DNA from 3 places in the Peribacillus sp. FSL P2-0133 genome. Region 2 is predicted to be linked to each of the others. Evidence: riboswitches for the same ligand, from Rfam matches in the RefSeq annotation. Region 2 holds a riboswitch; each other region holds the start of a gene.
The links. Region 2 has a riboswitch for cyclic di-AMP ahead of MKY17_RS04620 (APC family permease). Riboswitches for the same ligand answer to the same signal wherever they lie in the genome.
Positions count from the first base shown of each region.

Region 1: another riboswitch for cyclic di-AMP. It lies ahead of MKY17_RS24245 (TrkH family potassium uptake protein); the one in region 2 lies ahead of MKY17_RS04620 (APC family permease).
Region 3: another riboswitch for cyclic di-AMP. It lies ahead of MKY17_RS01390 (cation:dicarboxylase symporter family transporter); the one in region 2 lies ahead of MKY17_RS04620 (APC family permease).

Region 1 is NZ_CP150254.1:5,037,879-5,043,296, reverse strand. Features, by position in the region: gene MKY17_RS24255 (STAS domain-containing protein) at 1-667, shown strand, start outside; gene MKY17_RS24250 (TrkA family potassium uptake protein) at 810-1,466, opposite strand; gene MKY17_RS24245 (TrkH family potassium uptake protein) at 1,490-2,821, opposite strand; cyclic di-AMP (ydaO/yuaA leader) riboswitch at 2,997-3,139, opposite strand; gene MKY17_RS24240 (hypothetical protein) at 3,471-3,662, shown strand; gene MKY17_RS24235 (TetR/AcrR family transcriptional regulator C-terminal domain-containing protein) at 3,897-4,496, opposite strand; gene MKY17_RS24230 (ABC transporter ATP-binding protein) at 4,615-5,340, shown strand; gene MKY17_RS24225 (ABC transporter permease) at 5,337-5,418, shown strand, end outside.
Region 2 is NZ_CP150254.1:966,833-972,250, forward strand. Features, by position in the region: gene MKY17_RS04610 (glycosyltransferase family 2 protein) at 1-899, shown strand, start outside; gene MKY17_RS04615 (GtrA family protein) at 859-1,314, shown strand; cyclic di-AMP (ydaO/yuaA leader) riboswitch at 1,672-1,816, shown strand; gene MKY17_RS04620 (APC family permease) at 1,955-3,781, shown strand; gene MKY17_RS04625 (RhaT/GlcU family sugar-proton symporter) at 4,285-5,139, shown strand; gene MKY17_RS04630 (SDR family oxidoreductase) at 5,155-5,418, shown strand, end outside.
Region 3 is NZ_CP150254.1:262,157-267,574, forward strand. Features, by position in the region: gene MKY17_RS01375 (TetR/AcrR family transcriptional regulator) at 1-19, shown strand, start outside; gene MKY17_RS01380 (hypothetical protein) at 278-940, shown strand; gene MKY17_RS01385 (efflux RND transporter periplasmic adaptor subunit) at 955-2,217, shown strand; cyclic di-AMP (ydaO/yuaA leader) riboswitch at 2,416-2,562, shown strand; gene MKY17_RS01390 (cation:dicarboxylase symporter family transporter) at 2,735-3,994, shown strand; partial or broken gene MKY17_RS01395 (hypothetical protein) at 4,310-4,445, opposite strand; gene MKY17_RS01400 (hypothetical protein) at 4,435-4,635, opposite strand; gene MKY17_RS01405 (hypothetical protein) at 4,825-5,418, shown strand, end outside.

The DNA.
Region 1 (5,418 bases), 1.7 Mb from region 2:
TTTCTTTCAGGTCTTTGTTACAGAAGAGAGGGAATTCTTTAATTGGCTTGGTGATTGGATTGAAGATATCGGTCAGGATGAGCAGCATTTAAACACACCCATCTATTTTATATTGAGGGAGTTCTTTCGAACGCAAGAGCAATACCTGGATTATATTGACCGGTTTGTGGGATTGCATGGAGATAAATATACGCAGGAAGAAATAAATTCCTGGTATCGGATAGTGGTGAAGGTGTTCAGTGAAGTGATGGAGAGGTTTACGGAAGCGAATCATAGATATGCCAATAAAATCATGAAAGCCCAACAGGCAACGATCGATGAATTGAGCACGCCCATCATTTCCCTTAAAGATAACACGGCTTTGCTTCCCCTGATAGGCGATATTGACACGACTAGGGGCATGTCCTTGCTTGAAAACACATTACAAAAGTGCGCTGAAAAAAATGTCACAAGGCTTTTCATTGACCTATCGGGCGTTCATGCAATTGATGCTGCATCCGCTCACCAGCTGTCACAATTGATTGAATCCTTACATTTGATCGGTATTCAAACAACCCTTTCAGGACTTCGGCCGGAAATAGCCATGACTGCCGTTAAGCTTCATCTGCCTTTTGATAAAGTTACGATAAAGTCCACTCTTGCCCAAGCAATCAGTACGATAAAATAATACATACATATCCAGGGCATAGGGATGCTCATTATAAATATCATCGAGAAGACCTCCATATGGCGGTCTTCTCGCATGTATAAGTGATGCTGCATTCAAAATAGGTACAGGGCCCATAAAGCAAGAGCCGGAACCTGTTGGATTATTCAATATTGGCAAAGACGGCTAGATCTTCTTTATTGCCAACCACTAAAAGTATATCATTTTCATGGATATCCTGATCCGGTGAGGGGGCTATGATGATTTCTCCATTACTCACGATGGCAATGACGCTGATATTATATTTTGCCCGTAGATCAAGCTCCCTGAGGCTTTTTCCCTTCATGCTCATGGGGAGGATGATTTCCTCGATATTGTATTCTTTAGAGAGTTCTATATAGTTCAGCATGTTAGGGGACAGGAGTTGATTCGCGACCCGCTCCCCCATATCCCTCTCAGGATAGATGACCCAGTCGGCCCCGACTTTAGTGAGCACCTGACCGTGATTTTTATTAAGTGCTTTGGCAATGACCTTATCTACCCCAAGCTCTTTTAAAAGCAAGGTAGTTAAAATGCTCGATTGCATGTCATTTCCTATGGCTACGATGACACAATCGAAATTACGGATTCCGATTGATTTCAATGTCTCTTCTTCAGTCGTATCCGCCATGATAGCATGGGTAACGCTCAGTTCCGCATTCTCGACTCTTTCCTCGTTGACATCAATACCCAATACCTCTTGGCCAGCCGTATATAATCTATGGGCCACACTGGTTCCGAATCTGCCTAGACCGATCACGGCATATTGTCGTTTTCCCATCTTTTACACTCCTTCATTTATGTTTAACCAATCATGATTTTCCCTTTTGGACGTCGGAACGGATCTGGTTTGCGCCTCATAGCGATGGCAAAGGCCAAAGTCAAAGGACCCACACGGCCTGCAAACATCGTGAAAATGATGAGCATCCGGCCAACCGGTGATAATTCAGGGGTCAAACCCATTGAAAGTCCCACGGTGGCAAATGCGGAAGTGGCTTCAAATAAAATCATCAAGAAGTCACTTCCGCTTTCAGTGATGGTCAGCAGAATGGAGATGATTGAAACCATGAATACGCCAATGAATGTAACGGACAATGCTTTAAAGATCGTTTCACTCACAATGCGGTGCCGGAATAATACCACATCACCCTTTCCTTTAATCTGTGACCAAACCGTTCCGACAAGCGTTGCCAATGTAGTCGTTTTAATCCCGCCGCCAGTCGATCCGGGTGAAGCCCCGACGAACATCAAGAAAATGATGAGCAGTAATGTAGGCTGAGTTAAATCAGGGATATTCAGCGTATTGGAGCCTGCCGTCCTTGGTGATACCGATTGAAATAATGATGACAGCATTTTACCCATGAAAGATAAAGGCTGCAATGTCTTGGCATTGCCGAACTCGAATAAAAAGATTAAAATTGCGCCGGCAATCGTAAGTGCCAAGCTAGTCGTCAGAACAATCTTCGTATGTATGGATAAACGATGGGTATCACGGTATTCGTATATTTCATTCATCACGATAAAACCTATCCCGCCAAACGTGATGAGGAAGACGACCGTAAGGGTCACGAAGGGGTCCGATACATAAGGGGTCAAACTCTTGAATTCCCCCATTAAATCAAAGCCGGCATTATTGAAATTCGATATGGAATGAAAAAACCCGTAATAGATTGCTTTGCCGATTGGCATGTCAAAAGAAAAGCGAATCGATAGAATAAGGGCACCCATGCCCTCAATGATTGCCGTGAAAATTAAAAGCCGTTTCACTAACCTGACTACACCTGCCATGGATAGATTATTTAAGGATTCCTGCAAGAGTAACCTGCCTTTTAAAGAAATCTTTTTGCCTAAAAGGAAAAAGAAAAATGTCGCAAATGACATGAACCCTAAACCGCCTATCTGTATCAGTGTTAAGATGACCAACTCACCAAAAGTGGTGAAGGTCGTTCCTGTATCCACTACGACCAGTCCTGTTACACATGTAGCGGAAGTCGAGGTGAATAAAGCATCCAGAAAAGAAAGACCATTTCCATTTTCTGTGGAAATCGGCAGGGTTAATAAATAGGCCCCAATAAGTATCAGGATGGCAAAGCCTAGTACAAGTATCTTGGGCGGATCCAATAAATTTTTTTTCATTCTCAAATGATCATCCCTACCTAAAAAAATTGTGTGAAACTGTATGTGATTTTAATCATCAATCTGCTTTCAGAAATCTTTTTTTAAAGGCATAATAAAAAGACCAGCGAAAACAACGAACAGTTATTTTGCCACAAAAAGCGTGCAAATAAACTCCCGAAATAGGCGGTCTTATGACCTCCTTCGCTTTAGCCGACGAAGTTAGCTGACGGGTAGGATGGCGAAAGAGCTGATCTCATCCCTTCTGCAAGGCAGAATTAACCCCAATTGATTGGGTCCTCCGTACTCAATTCCCTTGAGTTTAGGCCGAAATGCATTAAATTGATAAACGTATTCTACTCCCAACATTTAGCAGTTGTAAACCCCTAAATCGTAAAAAAATATTTCTTTAACAAGACTGAAAATTTACGTTTCATTTACATTTTAAAAACGTATTGACAAATATTAGTTAGCACATTATGATAGGTTCGATTAATCCGATTATGATAACCAGCACCGATGTACTTTATTCAATACTTTCAAGCAGAAAACACTATTCGCCAATCAAAATTTGTAATATATATTATGTTTCTTTTGTAAATGATAAAGAAAAAAAGCATTGCATTCGTATTTAAAAATTCAACACATTTTATTAAAAAGGCGGGCAATTATGGAGAAGACGTTCAATAGATATGTTATTAATGCTACAGGCAAGGGTGGCCAGACATATTTAACACAATGCCAGGATAAAGATGCACTAAGGAAATGGATAGCCGATCATGAGGATCAAATCATCATGGATGAGTTAAGGATAACGGATAAGAAAAAGAATCCGTTTTTAAAATTGTTTTCCCTAAGGTAAATCAACTAAAATCCTAACATCATTAGGTATTCAATTATGAAATCCCTGTGCTCTATCCGGGAACGCTGAGCGAAAAATCCATATCTTGTTTTGCTTTTAAACTCATTTATTTTAAATGAGTTTTTTTGCTATGAGCATCTCTAAGAGCAGGTATTATTCCGTTGGTAATATAGGAGCGGAAGCCAAGATGTAATCAGATTTAAAGGTATGTTGATGGAACATGCCTTTGATCGTTCATTGTATGAATGTGCGCAATTGGCTGATGAAGTTCAAGATTTGAAAATGGATTTTCGCCATTTCTTCCGCCGTCTGCTCTTCACAATTCTCCAGCCACTCCTGTATCACCCCTAAAATCGCCGATGTCATGAAGGCGTGCATATACATGCGGAATGCTTCATCTTTAGCTGCTGGATGATGGCTGATCAAACGCTCTAATAGTACTTCACCGAATACGCGCTTTATTTTTTTTGCAAAAGAAGGATCGCCCTGATCACCAAGAATGGCCCTCAAAGCGTGGGCATGCTCACTGATGAATTGAAAAATCGCTATGAAGGGCGGGTAAAGCTGTTGTTGATGAAGAGCCATAAAAGCCTCTTTCGGCAAAATGGCAGTAATGCGAGTTTGAAGTTCATTTAACAATTCCTGCTGTAAGTGATCCATCAATTCATATTTATCTGTGTAATGCAAATAGAATGTGCCCCGATTAATGTTGGCGCGCTCTGCAATTTTCTTCACTGATACATGTGAGAACCCCTCTGCTTCAACGAGTGCAATGAAATGATATTGTATCTGCATTTTCGTCTTTTGTACCATATCCTCATGAATCGATGCCATGGAATGTCTCCTTCACTGAACATTTTTCCAAATGTGTTGATTGTATTAGACCAAATGCTGTCTTAGAATGATGATACACTCAACACCGTGTTAATTAAAGAGGGAGGATGTGTGTACATTGAAAAATGCGATTTCCATTGAAGGAATTGCCAAAGGTTTTCATCAGAAAAAGGTCATTCAGCCATTGAGCCTGAATATTGAAAAAAGCGGAATTTTTGGCTTGCTAGGTCCATCCGGATGCGGAAAGACGACCTTGATTAAAATGATTGTCGGATTGATTAAGCCCGATGCGGGTAAAGTCACAGTTCTGGATCATGAAGTGCCAAATGAAGCACTGTTAATGGATGTCGGCTATATGGCACAGTCCGATGCTTTATATACAGAACTGACGGGAGCTGAAAATCTCGAATTTTTTGCGAAGCTATACCGTTTTTCGAAAAAGGAACGAAGGGAACGCATTCAATATGCAGCTGAAATCGTACAGTTGACGAATGACTTGAATGTTCGGGTTGCGCATTATTCCGGGGGAATGAAACGCCGTCTGTCACTGGCGGTTGCACTCATCCAAAATCCGGCGATTCTCATTTTGGATGAACCGACAGTAGGAATAGACCCTTTGCTGAAACAATCAATTTGGCAGGAACTTGAGCGTTTAAGTAATGAAGATCATAAGACGATCATCATTACGACGCATGTAATGGATGAAGCGGAAAGATGCGATAAACTGGCGATGCTGCGTGAAGGTGAAATCATCGCGGCAGGAACCCCGGCAGCTTTAAAAACACAATTTGCCGCGGAAACGCTTGATGATGTTTTTTTAAGGATTGGAGGTGGCCAAAAATGAGAATTGCCTCTCTAGTTACTCGAATTACACAGCAGCTGCGCCGGGATCGAAGGACACTCGCTTTATTTTTCCTGGCTC
Region 2 (5,418 bases):
AAAGTAAAATTCTACTGGTTGATGATGGAAGTAAAGATCAAACATGGAAGATCATTTATAAGGAAACGATTAATAATGAACTTGTTCGTGGGCTAAAGCTTTCCCGGAATGCAGGACATCAAAATGCACTTCTGGCAGGATTGTTTACAGCCAAAGAAGCCTCGGATTGTGTGATTTCCATTGATGCAGATTTACAGGATGATATTCAAGTCATCCCTGAATTCATTCGAAAATTCAATGAAGGGTGTGAAATTGTATACGGTGTCCGCCAGAAAAGGGATCTTGATTCATTTTTTAAACGAACATCTGCAACTGGTTTTTATAAAATGATGAACAAGATGGGGGTTAACCTTGTCTATAATCATGCCGATTTCCGGCTAATGAGTAAGAGGGCGATCGCGGAGTTGGAACGATTTGATGAAACGAATCTTTTTTTACGGGGGATCGTACCGCTCATTGGGTTTAAGACGGACTCTGTTTATTATGACCGAAAAGAAAGATTGGCTGGGGAAACGAAATATCCATTTAAGAAGATGGTTGCTTTTGCGCTTGATGGCATTACTTCTTTTTCAGTTACACCGATTCGGCTTGTATTATGGCTAGGATGTCTTTCCTTTTTCATTAGCTTACTCTTTGGGTCTTACTTTTTATGGTTAAAGTTTTATGGGCAGACCGAAACTGGATGGACCTCATTAATCACCTCCATATGGTTGATCGGTGGACTACAGTTGATTGCTGTCGGCTTGATTGGGGAATATATCGGTAAAATCTATAATGAATCCAAACGCCGGCCTAAATATATAGTTGATCTGGATCTATTTAATCCGCTCGATTTAAAAAAACGGGAGCAACTAGACAATGAACGGAACAGTATTGAAAAACTATCTAAAACACACTAACTCCTTTATCCGCTTTTTATTGGTTGGGATAGTCAATACAGCGCTTGGACTTTCCATCATGCTTTTTCTCATGAATGTTCTTGAATTCTCTTACTGGGTCTCCACCTTTATCGGTAATGGTACGGGAGCTGTAACGAGTTTTCTTTTGAACAGAACTTTTACTTTTAAAAGCGATATAGAATGGCGGAGAGGAGTTGCACGTTTCTTTTGCGTCATCCTGATTTGTTATTCCGCCGCATATTCTTTAGGCCAAGCTATTGCAGAATCAATGGAAGGATCCGTTCATTTACCCATACAACAAAATGTGGCTGTGCTGATAGGAGCAATTTTTTACACAGTTCTTAACTATATTGGCCAGAAATATTTTGTCTTTAAAAAAAGCAATTTGAGACCAATTCAAGAAGGAAGGAACTAATTAGGGTGGATCAGTGGGATAATGCCCCCGGTTGTACGAATAAAGGGGAATCGAAAAGCGAAAATCAATGCAAGTTTAATGATTCAAGCTGGGGGCAGATTGTTACTATTCGTCCTTCACGATCTCCATGTGGCGATCATTTTTTCCTTTTTCTGACCATCTTTTGTTCATTGACTCCTTGATTTTTTTCTTTTTAGACGTTTACTTACCTTCTTTCCTCCCTTCGAACCATGTGTTTGCATGACTTATGTTATATACGTCAAGAACAAAACTACACCTACAAAGATTATTCTATTAATGTGCAAAATTTTCATTTACTTTTTCATTTCACGGGAGTATGATAATCAACAGTTTCATATTTCTAAATCGCTTAAACCTTATGGTGCGGGGGACCCGTTATTGGGATTGTTACTACAATCCAAGGGGTGAATCCTTTCAAGGTAGGGCTACTCTTAGGTCCGAATCCGACAGCTAACCTCGTAAGCGTTATATGAGAAGGAAGGTGGAGCTTGTTAGACAAAAAAATTAATGTCTACAGGTCTATTTAGCTATGACTTGTAGGCATTTTTCTATTTCGTCTTGTTTTTTGCTACAGCTGGGTAACATAAAATTATAAATTAAATATGGTGGTGAATTCTTGATGTTATCTTCTATAAAGAGGTTCTTGATTGGGAGACCTTTAAAATCAAATGCACTTGGTGAACAAAAGCTTAACAAAACAAAGGCTTTGGCGATTTTATCTTCTGATGCTTTGTCTTCGGTTGCTTATGGACCGGAGCAAATATTAATCGTCCTTATCACGGTCGGTGCTGCGGCATTCTGGTATTCCATCCCTATCGCGATTGGGGTATTGATCCTGTTAACTGCTTTGATTTTGTCCTATAGACAAATAATTTTCGCTTATCCACATGGCGGGGGGGCCTATGTGGTTTCAAAAAACAATTTAGGTGTCAATCCAGGGTTGATAGCTGGAGGATCCTTATTGGTGGATTATATATTAACTGTCGCTGTAAGTGTTTCTGCAGGTACGGATGCCATCACGTCCGCTTTTCCTGGCCTGCATTCATATAATGTCATCATAGCCATCATTTTCGTCATTCTGCTTACAATCCTGAACCTTCGGGGGGTTACGGAGTCGGCCTCTGTTTTGGCCTATCCGGTGTACCTATTCGTTTTAGCATTGTTCATCTTGATTGGTGTCGGGATTTACAAGATTTTGACGGGTGGGGTTTCACCGGAATTGCACACGTCCATCGGGACTCCGGTAGCGGGCATCAGTTTATTTATACTGCTAAGAGCATTCGCATCAGGAAGCTCCGCATTGACAGGAGTCGAAGCGATTTCCAATGCAATCCCGAACTTTAAAGATCCAGCCCCGAATAATGCTGCGAAAACTTTAATAGCCATGGGTTCCTTACTAGCAGTATTATTTTCGGGAATCGTATACTTGGCCTATTATTTAAGCATTGTTCCAAGCGCGGAGGTAACGGTCGTCTCCCAGATTGCTGAAGAGATCTTTGGACGGAATTTCATGTATTTCTTCATTCAAGGTACGACTGCATTGATCTTGATACTGGCAGCCAATACTGGCTATTCGGCTTTCCCTCTGCTTGCGGTAAATCTTGCGAAGGATAAATTCATTCCACGGGCGTTTACGATAAGAGGGGACCGATTGGGGTATTCTAATGGAATTATCATACTGGGACTTGCATCGATCATCTTAATAGTCGCATTTGAAGGACATACAGAAAATCTCATTCCGCTTTATGCGGTAGGGGTATTCATTCCATTTACGTTGTCCCAGACCGGGATGATTGTTAAATGGATTCGCGAAAAGCCAAAAGGCTGGATGATGAAATTAACCATTAATTCAATTGGTGCCATGATTAGCTTTATCGTCACGATGATATTCTTTTTAACCAAATTTACTCAGGTTTGGCCTGTTTTGATTTTTTTACCTATCATCATTTTAATTTTTCATCGAATTAGAAAGCATTATGAAGCAGTTGGTGACCAACTAAGGATTACAACATGTGAGCCGATCTTACCAATTGAAGGAAATATCATCATTGTACCCGTGGCGGGTATAACTCACGTGGTTGAGAACTCTTTAAATTATGCAAAATCTCTATCAGCAAATCAGGTTATTGCCGTATATGTTGCTTTTGAAAGAGAAGATGAAAAGAAATTCGTGGAAAAATGGAAAAAATGGCAACCAGATGTAAGACTCGTTACACTGAATTCTTATTACAGAAGTATCATTCAGCCACTAACTAAATTTGTGGATACGGTTGAACATAAGGCTAGTGAAGCCAATTATAAAGTTACGGTGATTATCCCCCAATTCATTCCAAAGAAGGGCTGGCACAATATACTTCATAACCAATCAAGTTTACTGATTCGCGCCTACTTACTTTATAGAAGAAATGTGGTTGTTACGACTGTGCCATATCATTTGAAGAAGTAAGTTTCATTATCTAAGAAAAGAAGCAAACCTACATAAGGTTTGCTTTTTTTATAATCTTTTTAAAAAAGACAGCAGTAACTTACGCTGCCGATATTTGAGTATGAACATTCATTACCAACTCATAAATTCACAGTAACTATGAGGCCCGTACAATAAAAAGGATTTGCAGTAAGATGTGGGGATACTTCCTCTTTTAAAGCTTTAATTAATGTTAATATAAAACTTTCTCCATCATCATTATCCGTACGACGGCTGTTTAGGAAAGTGATTATTTCAAAGTCGCTGATGATTCGGAAATGGACATGCAACATCATCAACATGGTGGCTAGCATCAATCAGTATCATTAAAAAGGGCTGCGTCTGCAGCCCTTTTTGTGTTGAACACTACTTTAGGGGAAACACTTCATAAAATTACCAAGGGTCAATTCAAATAATGCGAACATATTAAGAAGACAAAATGAAATTTACTGCTTAGTTTGAACTTACATATATGGGGGTTGTAAATGGATATATTATTAGCTCTCTTGCCGGCATTATTCTGGGGAAGCATCGTTTTATTTAATGTGAAACTCGGGGGTGGACCCTATAGTCAAACACTAGGTACAACGATTGGCGCCTTGATTTTTTCAATTGGTGTTTATATTTTCGCAGATATTAAATTGTCACTCCTGGTGTTTGGAGTCGGAGTCGTATCTGGATTGTTTTGGGCTGTTGGACAAGCTAATCAGCTTAAGAGCATTGATTTAATGGGAGTTTCCAAAACCATGCCAATATCAACAGGATTGCAGCTCATTTCAACCACCTTATTCGGGGTCATAGTTTTTAATGAATGGTCTACAATGAAAGCGATTATTTTAGGCGTTTTGGCTTTAGTCTTCATTATTATAGGAATCGTCTTGACCTCCTTGGAAGATAAAGAATCGAAAGAGGGCAAGTCGGGAAACTTGAAGAAAGGAATTGTTATTCTCCTCATCTCGACATTCGGTTATTTGGTTTATGTGGTCGTAGCCCGTCTTTTTGACGTTGACGGGTGGTCAGCGTTGTTCCCTCAAGCGATAGGTATGGTGATAGGCGGTCTGTTATTGACTTTTAAACATAAACCGTTTAACAAATATACGATTCGCAATATCATTCCGGGATTGATATGGGCTGCAGGGAACATGTTTTTATTCATATCCCAGCCCCGTGTGGGAGTGGCTACTAGTTTTTCCCTTTCGCAAATGGGCATAGTCATCTCAACTATTGGCGGGATCATCATTTTACGTGAAAAGAAAACGAAGCGCCAACTAATTGGAATTGTAATTGGAATAATCTTGATCATCATAGCTGGGATTATGCTCGGGTTGGCAAAAAGTTAATTGGAGGGTGATTAAATGTATACAGATTTAGAAGGTAAGGTCGTTGTTATAACGGGTTCATCCACTGGTTTAGGAGAAGCGATGGCCATTCGCTTTGCTAAGGAAAAGGCAAAGGTCGTGGTTAATTATCGTACTAAATTAGAGGAAGCAGATAGTGTAATGGAAGAAATCAAAACAAATGGTGGGGAAGCCATTGCAGTAAAAGGCGATGTCACCATTGAAGAAGATGTCATTAACCTTGTTCAATCAGCGATAAAGAATTTCGGGAAACTTGATATA
Region 3 (5,418 bases), 700 kb from region 2:
TTATTTGTTGAATATATGAAGGCATTACTGAAAGGGGCGTATAGCCTCTTTTTTCATTTGTTAATGAGTTTTAAAAGCGGGGGTTTAGGAAAAGTACTAGTGATGGGAAGAAGACATTCTTTCAATTGTCAGCATTAACAACAAATTAGTGTGGGGATTAAATTTGAAGGGAAGGGCTTATGTGTTTTTTTTGTATATTCATCCCTTATTTCTGCAATTGTTTCCAAAATAAGATAAAATATATGATGAAATATCATTTTTTGCAGGAGGACCACATATGGTGTACCAGGTCAGATTGTTAAAGGGCATTTTAGAGCCTTATCGGAGTCGTTATCAGCTGCAAAATGCAGAGGCAGTCACAAAGCTTGGATTGAAATTACTATTTTTATATTTTCTTAGTCTTATAGTATTCGCCATTGGGGGTTATTTTGGCATTGGTTCAGAATCATTTTCCAAAGAAATCACGACGATGAGTGCCAATGAATTCGAAGCAGCAAAGTTGCTGATTTTGAGCGGCAATATAATAACAGGCATACTCGCCCCTTCCATATACATATTTTTAGCAGCTCTATTCTTTTGGATCGTTACTGATATCCCATATATAAAATTGGTCATCGTTCAAATGATTCTTTTTGGTTTGCAGTTAGTGGAAAAAATATTACTGATTCCTCTATTCGTTTTAATGGATATAGGCAGCGATGCCAATCCTTTTTCATTGGGGATCATCAGTCAGTATTTTCTCAGAAGTGATTATTTCATTCACTTTTTCAGCGAAATCACCATTTTTCAATTTCTTATTATTGCTCTGCAATATTTTTATTTAAAGGAATTTTCAGAACGAAATAATTATTTGGTCCTTTTAATGATTGTTCTATTCTATCTGGCCACATGGTTTGTTAAAGCCTTTTTAGCATACATCCAAGTAGGCGTATTTGTATAAGGCGGGTGAAAAGAATGAGCGGAAAATGGAAAATAGCAGCGGTCTCGATCGCGTCGATAGTGTTAATAACCGTTAACATATACCTTCTTGAAAAAAAAGAAAGCAAAGTGGAACGAACTGTTTTCGTTGAAAACTGGACAAAGGTAAAAAAAGATACAATTACGGATACTATTCAAACAAATGGGGTAATTAAACCTGTAGAAGAGTATGATATCTATTTCGATACCAAGAAAAATGATTTTAAGAAATTCCTTGTAAAAGAAGGCGATGCGATTACGGCTGGCACCTCGTTGTTTGAGTATACGACGACCGAACTTGATGCGCTAAAAGCGGATTTAGAAGCGGAGAAAACGGCAGCTGAGGGAGAAATTGCAGGGATTGAAGAATACATAGGCAAGTTGAGGTCTTATCAAGGGACTCTGACCAGTGATTCTGGAAAAGCGGCCATTGATGAATCGGTGGAAAAAAACTTGAGTATTGATTTAACAACAAGCTCGACGGATCTTATTAAAAGTAACATTGAGCAAGAAATGTACAAGCAGGAACTGGAAAAAAACAGTTTGAATGAAAAAGTGAAAATGCTTGACGCTAAATTAAGTTCAATTGAGGAGCAGTCCAATGCGATCGTGACGACGAGCGAGGGTGATGGTGTAGTTAAAAATATTAATAAAAACCTGAATAATCCCATCATATCCATTGTTTCTACAAATATGGCAATTGAAGGGTATTTCACCGAAGAGGAAATGAAAAAGGCTGATGTGGGCATGACTATAAAAGCAAGTTCCTCTGATTCAAAAAAGACATTGAAAGGAACGATAGGCCGTATCCATTCCTATCCAGCTGAAGAGCCGTCGTTAAAAAAAGATAACAGATTTCCATTTCAGGCTTTAATAGAACCGGAAGGCGAAGAAACGGAACCTTTATTGGTGGGATCCAAAGTGTATCTTACAGTAATAACCAATGAGAAAGCCGGTGTACCCTCCGTTCCCATAGAGGCGGTACATTACCAAAAACAGCCTTATATTTACAAATTGACTAAAAAAGGATATGTGGATAAACATTACATTACAAAAGGGCTTAAAGCAGAAGGAAAGCAAGAAATCATAAAGGGACCGTCGGTAGGTGACGTCATCCTGTTGAAGCCGGATGTGGCAGTGAAGAACCATTCTAATTTTATTACTCCGATTCAATTTGAAAAAGTGAAAGTTGCAACTTATAAAAAATTCACCTCTAGGGAAAAAGTAAGATATCTGTTACTTGGCATTTTGGAAAAATAACTGTTCCTTCAACAAGAGAGGTGATGTCAAATTATTTAGTAATTATATCAATATAACTTGTGTGATTGAAAAATGGGAAGAGTAATTATAGATAAAATAGCCATTAATACAGAATATTCAGACATATTTAAAGATTTTTTCTAGAACGGATGCGAATAAATATTTACAGATTATCATTTTTAGTATAATATTTTATTATAAGTTAACTCGCTTAATCTTATTCCAAGAACGGGGGACCCATTTTTGTGGATTTTATCCGCTAGGGGTGAATTCAGAAATGAAAGGGCTTTGTGTTTCCAATTCCTAACCCGACAGCTAACCTCGTCAGCGTCTTTAAGGGAACATGTGTGAATATTCACGCCAATAAGAAATCGACACATGAAGTGTCTTTTTTTTCGGCGTAAAGACAGAGTTTTTCAAAAAAAGAAAAATTACTTTCTTTTATTAGTATCTTGTTTCCCTTACCGAGACAAAAATGTTTTTGCATCAAAGACTTTATGGAAGGTGAGGAAAGTAAATGAAGAAATTCAAATTAAGTTTAGCTAGCCAAATTTTCATTGGTTTAATTTTAGGGATTATCGTTGGTGCCATTTTTTATGGTAGTGAGGCGGCCCAAAACTTTTTACAGCCATTCGGAGACATTTTCCTACGAATGATTAAAATGATTGTAGTACCAATCATTGTGTCAAGTCTTATCGTTGCAGTTGCAGGTGTAGGCGATTTAAAATCAGTAGGTAAACTTGGAGCTAAATCAATATCATACTTTGTTGTAGTAACTATGATAGCGATTGCTGTTGGTTTAATTTCAGCGAATATCATCCAGCCTGGTGTTGGTGTAAATATGGACAAGCTAGAACAAACTGATATTTCTACCTATGTTGATACAGCAGAAACTAAGCAACATGAATCGTTCGTAGATACAATCGTAAACATTGTGCCATCCAATCCAGTTAAAGCCATGGTAGAAGGCGATATGCTAGCGATCATTTTCTTCTCCGTGTTGTTTGGACTTAGTATTGCGGCCATCGGTGAAAAGGGTAAACCAGTATTCCGTTTCTTCCAAGGTGTAGCTGAAGGAATGTTCTACCTAACTAACATGGTCATGAAATTCGCTCCTATCGGTGTATTTGCACTAATCGGTGTGACGATCTCCAAGTTCGGTTTGGAATCTTTAATTCCGCTAGGAAAGTTAGCGCTTTCTGTATACGGAACAATGATTTTCTTTGTAATAGTCATTCTTGGTCTTATTGCGAAATTTGTCGGATTCAATATCTTTACTTTGATTAAACTTCTAAAAGAAGAATTGATTCTTGCTTTCTCTACTGCAAGTTCAGAAGCGGTTCTTCCGAAAATCATGGAAAAAATGGAGAAAGCGGGATGTCCGAAACATATTGCTACATTTGTTATTCCGACTGGATACTCCTTTAACCTTGATGGTTCTACATTATACCAAGCATTAGCAGCTATCTTCATCGCTCAAATGTACGGAATCGATTTAAGCGCGTATGAACAAATTACGCTAATGCTAGTGTTAATGATCACGTCCAAAGGGATTGCCGGTGTACCGGGTGTATCTTTCGTAGTTCTTTTAGCGACATTGGGAACTGTCGGTATTCCTATTGAAGGTCTAGCATTTATTGCCGGTATCGACCGTATTCTTGATATGGGACGTACAGTAGTAAACGTTATCGGTAATTCACTTGCAGCTATCGTCATCTCTAAATGGGAAGGTCAATTCAACCCTCCTTCCAAAAAAGAATTAGAGCAAGTTTCTTAATATAAAAAATCCAGAGTGAAATGTCACTCTGGATTTTTTTTTTTTGAATTAAAAATGCGCTTTCTCTTCCGATTGACGATCCAGAAGCTGCAATCGGAAGAGAAAGCGTTGACATCATCGTTTTCATGGAATAATTCACTATGGTAGAAGCTCTCGATGGATGTAAACCCTGTATCCTTCATTCGAGTCGAGTAGGGATATGGAGGTAACTGTTTCTTGAAGCGTCTTTCCGGATAATCAAAATATACCCAAGCTCATAAAGCCTTGCATTTTGTTTACCTCCACACCGAATCATTTCCTCTTGTTCCCAGAAGTTTAGATGATTTTCGTTTTTATCAAGGTCATGTGTTGCATCGCCAAGGATAAAGGGTATGTCCCCGTTATATTCATGGCTATTTTTTCGGCTTCACTAAGCATGTCAGGAGATAGATTGATTCCCGTTATATTATGGAATCCTTTTTTATATAGTGCGAAGGTAGTTCTTCCTGTACCGCATCCATATCAAGGATTGCATTATCCTGATATAAACATTTTTCGAATGCATATTTTTCTGATTGCCATAGACCTAATCTTTTAGTTGCATCAGGGGAAGCGTTCCTGTGAAAAGAATAAATGATAAAAGCTTTTTTAACTTTATCCATGATCAATTCCTCAAATTCGATATTTTTTACTGTAATAGGGATGTTTATTTGGGTTAATATGGATTTTGTGTTTCGCATTATTTACACGATGCTGATGATGATTAATATTGAGGGCTATATAACTTACGTGAAAACCCAAAAGTTTGATAAAATAACATTATTGATTGAAAGCTCGGAGGGGGTCAGGTTATGAAGAATGATAGCAATGATATCTTATATATGTATATGCAGGCTTCCGAAAGGTTTGTCCTTTTTAATGGACTCAATTTTCGTGAATTCGTCTATTCGCTGCCATATACCCTGGATTCCATCTTATTATTGAAACATCAATTCGATGGTGGGGAATACAATTTGAATGTCCTGCTTGAGAGCGCTTCATCTGAGGATATTGCGAAGCTCGTTAAAGAAAATGTTCGGGCATATGGAGATTTCTGTTGGGTCGATTTTGAAGAGGCGGAAGGACTGGATGAATTGGATGGAAGGGAATTAGCGGAACTTTTATATTTAGGACACGCTAAAACCCATCTGAGTCCCCCGTTTTTCCGTAAATTGAATAATCAATTTGTGTACCTTGCCCAGGATGATGGCTGGTTCAATAAAATTTATTTTCGTTCTCTTTCGACATTTTATATGATGTTAGGAAGCCTGATTCCGCAAAAGCTGGAGCCATTAAAAGTAGAGAGGACATGGCTTGGAATCAGAAAGAAAAAAGAGCTGACGGCGATTCCAGCAGAAATCATTTCTTCCTTGGCTCATATTCTGGCAGAGGGGCTCGCTTTTTCC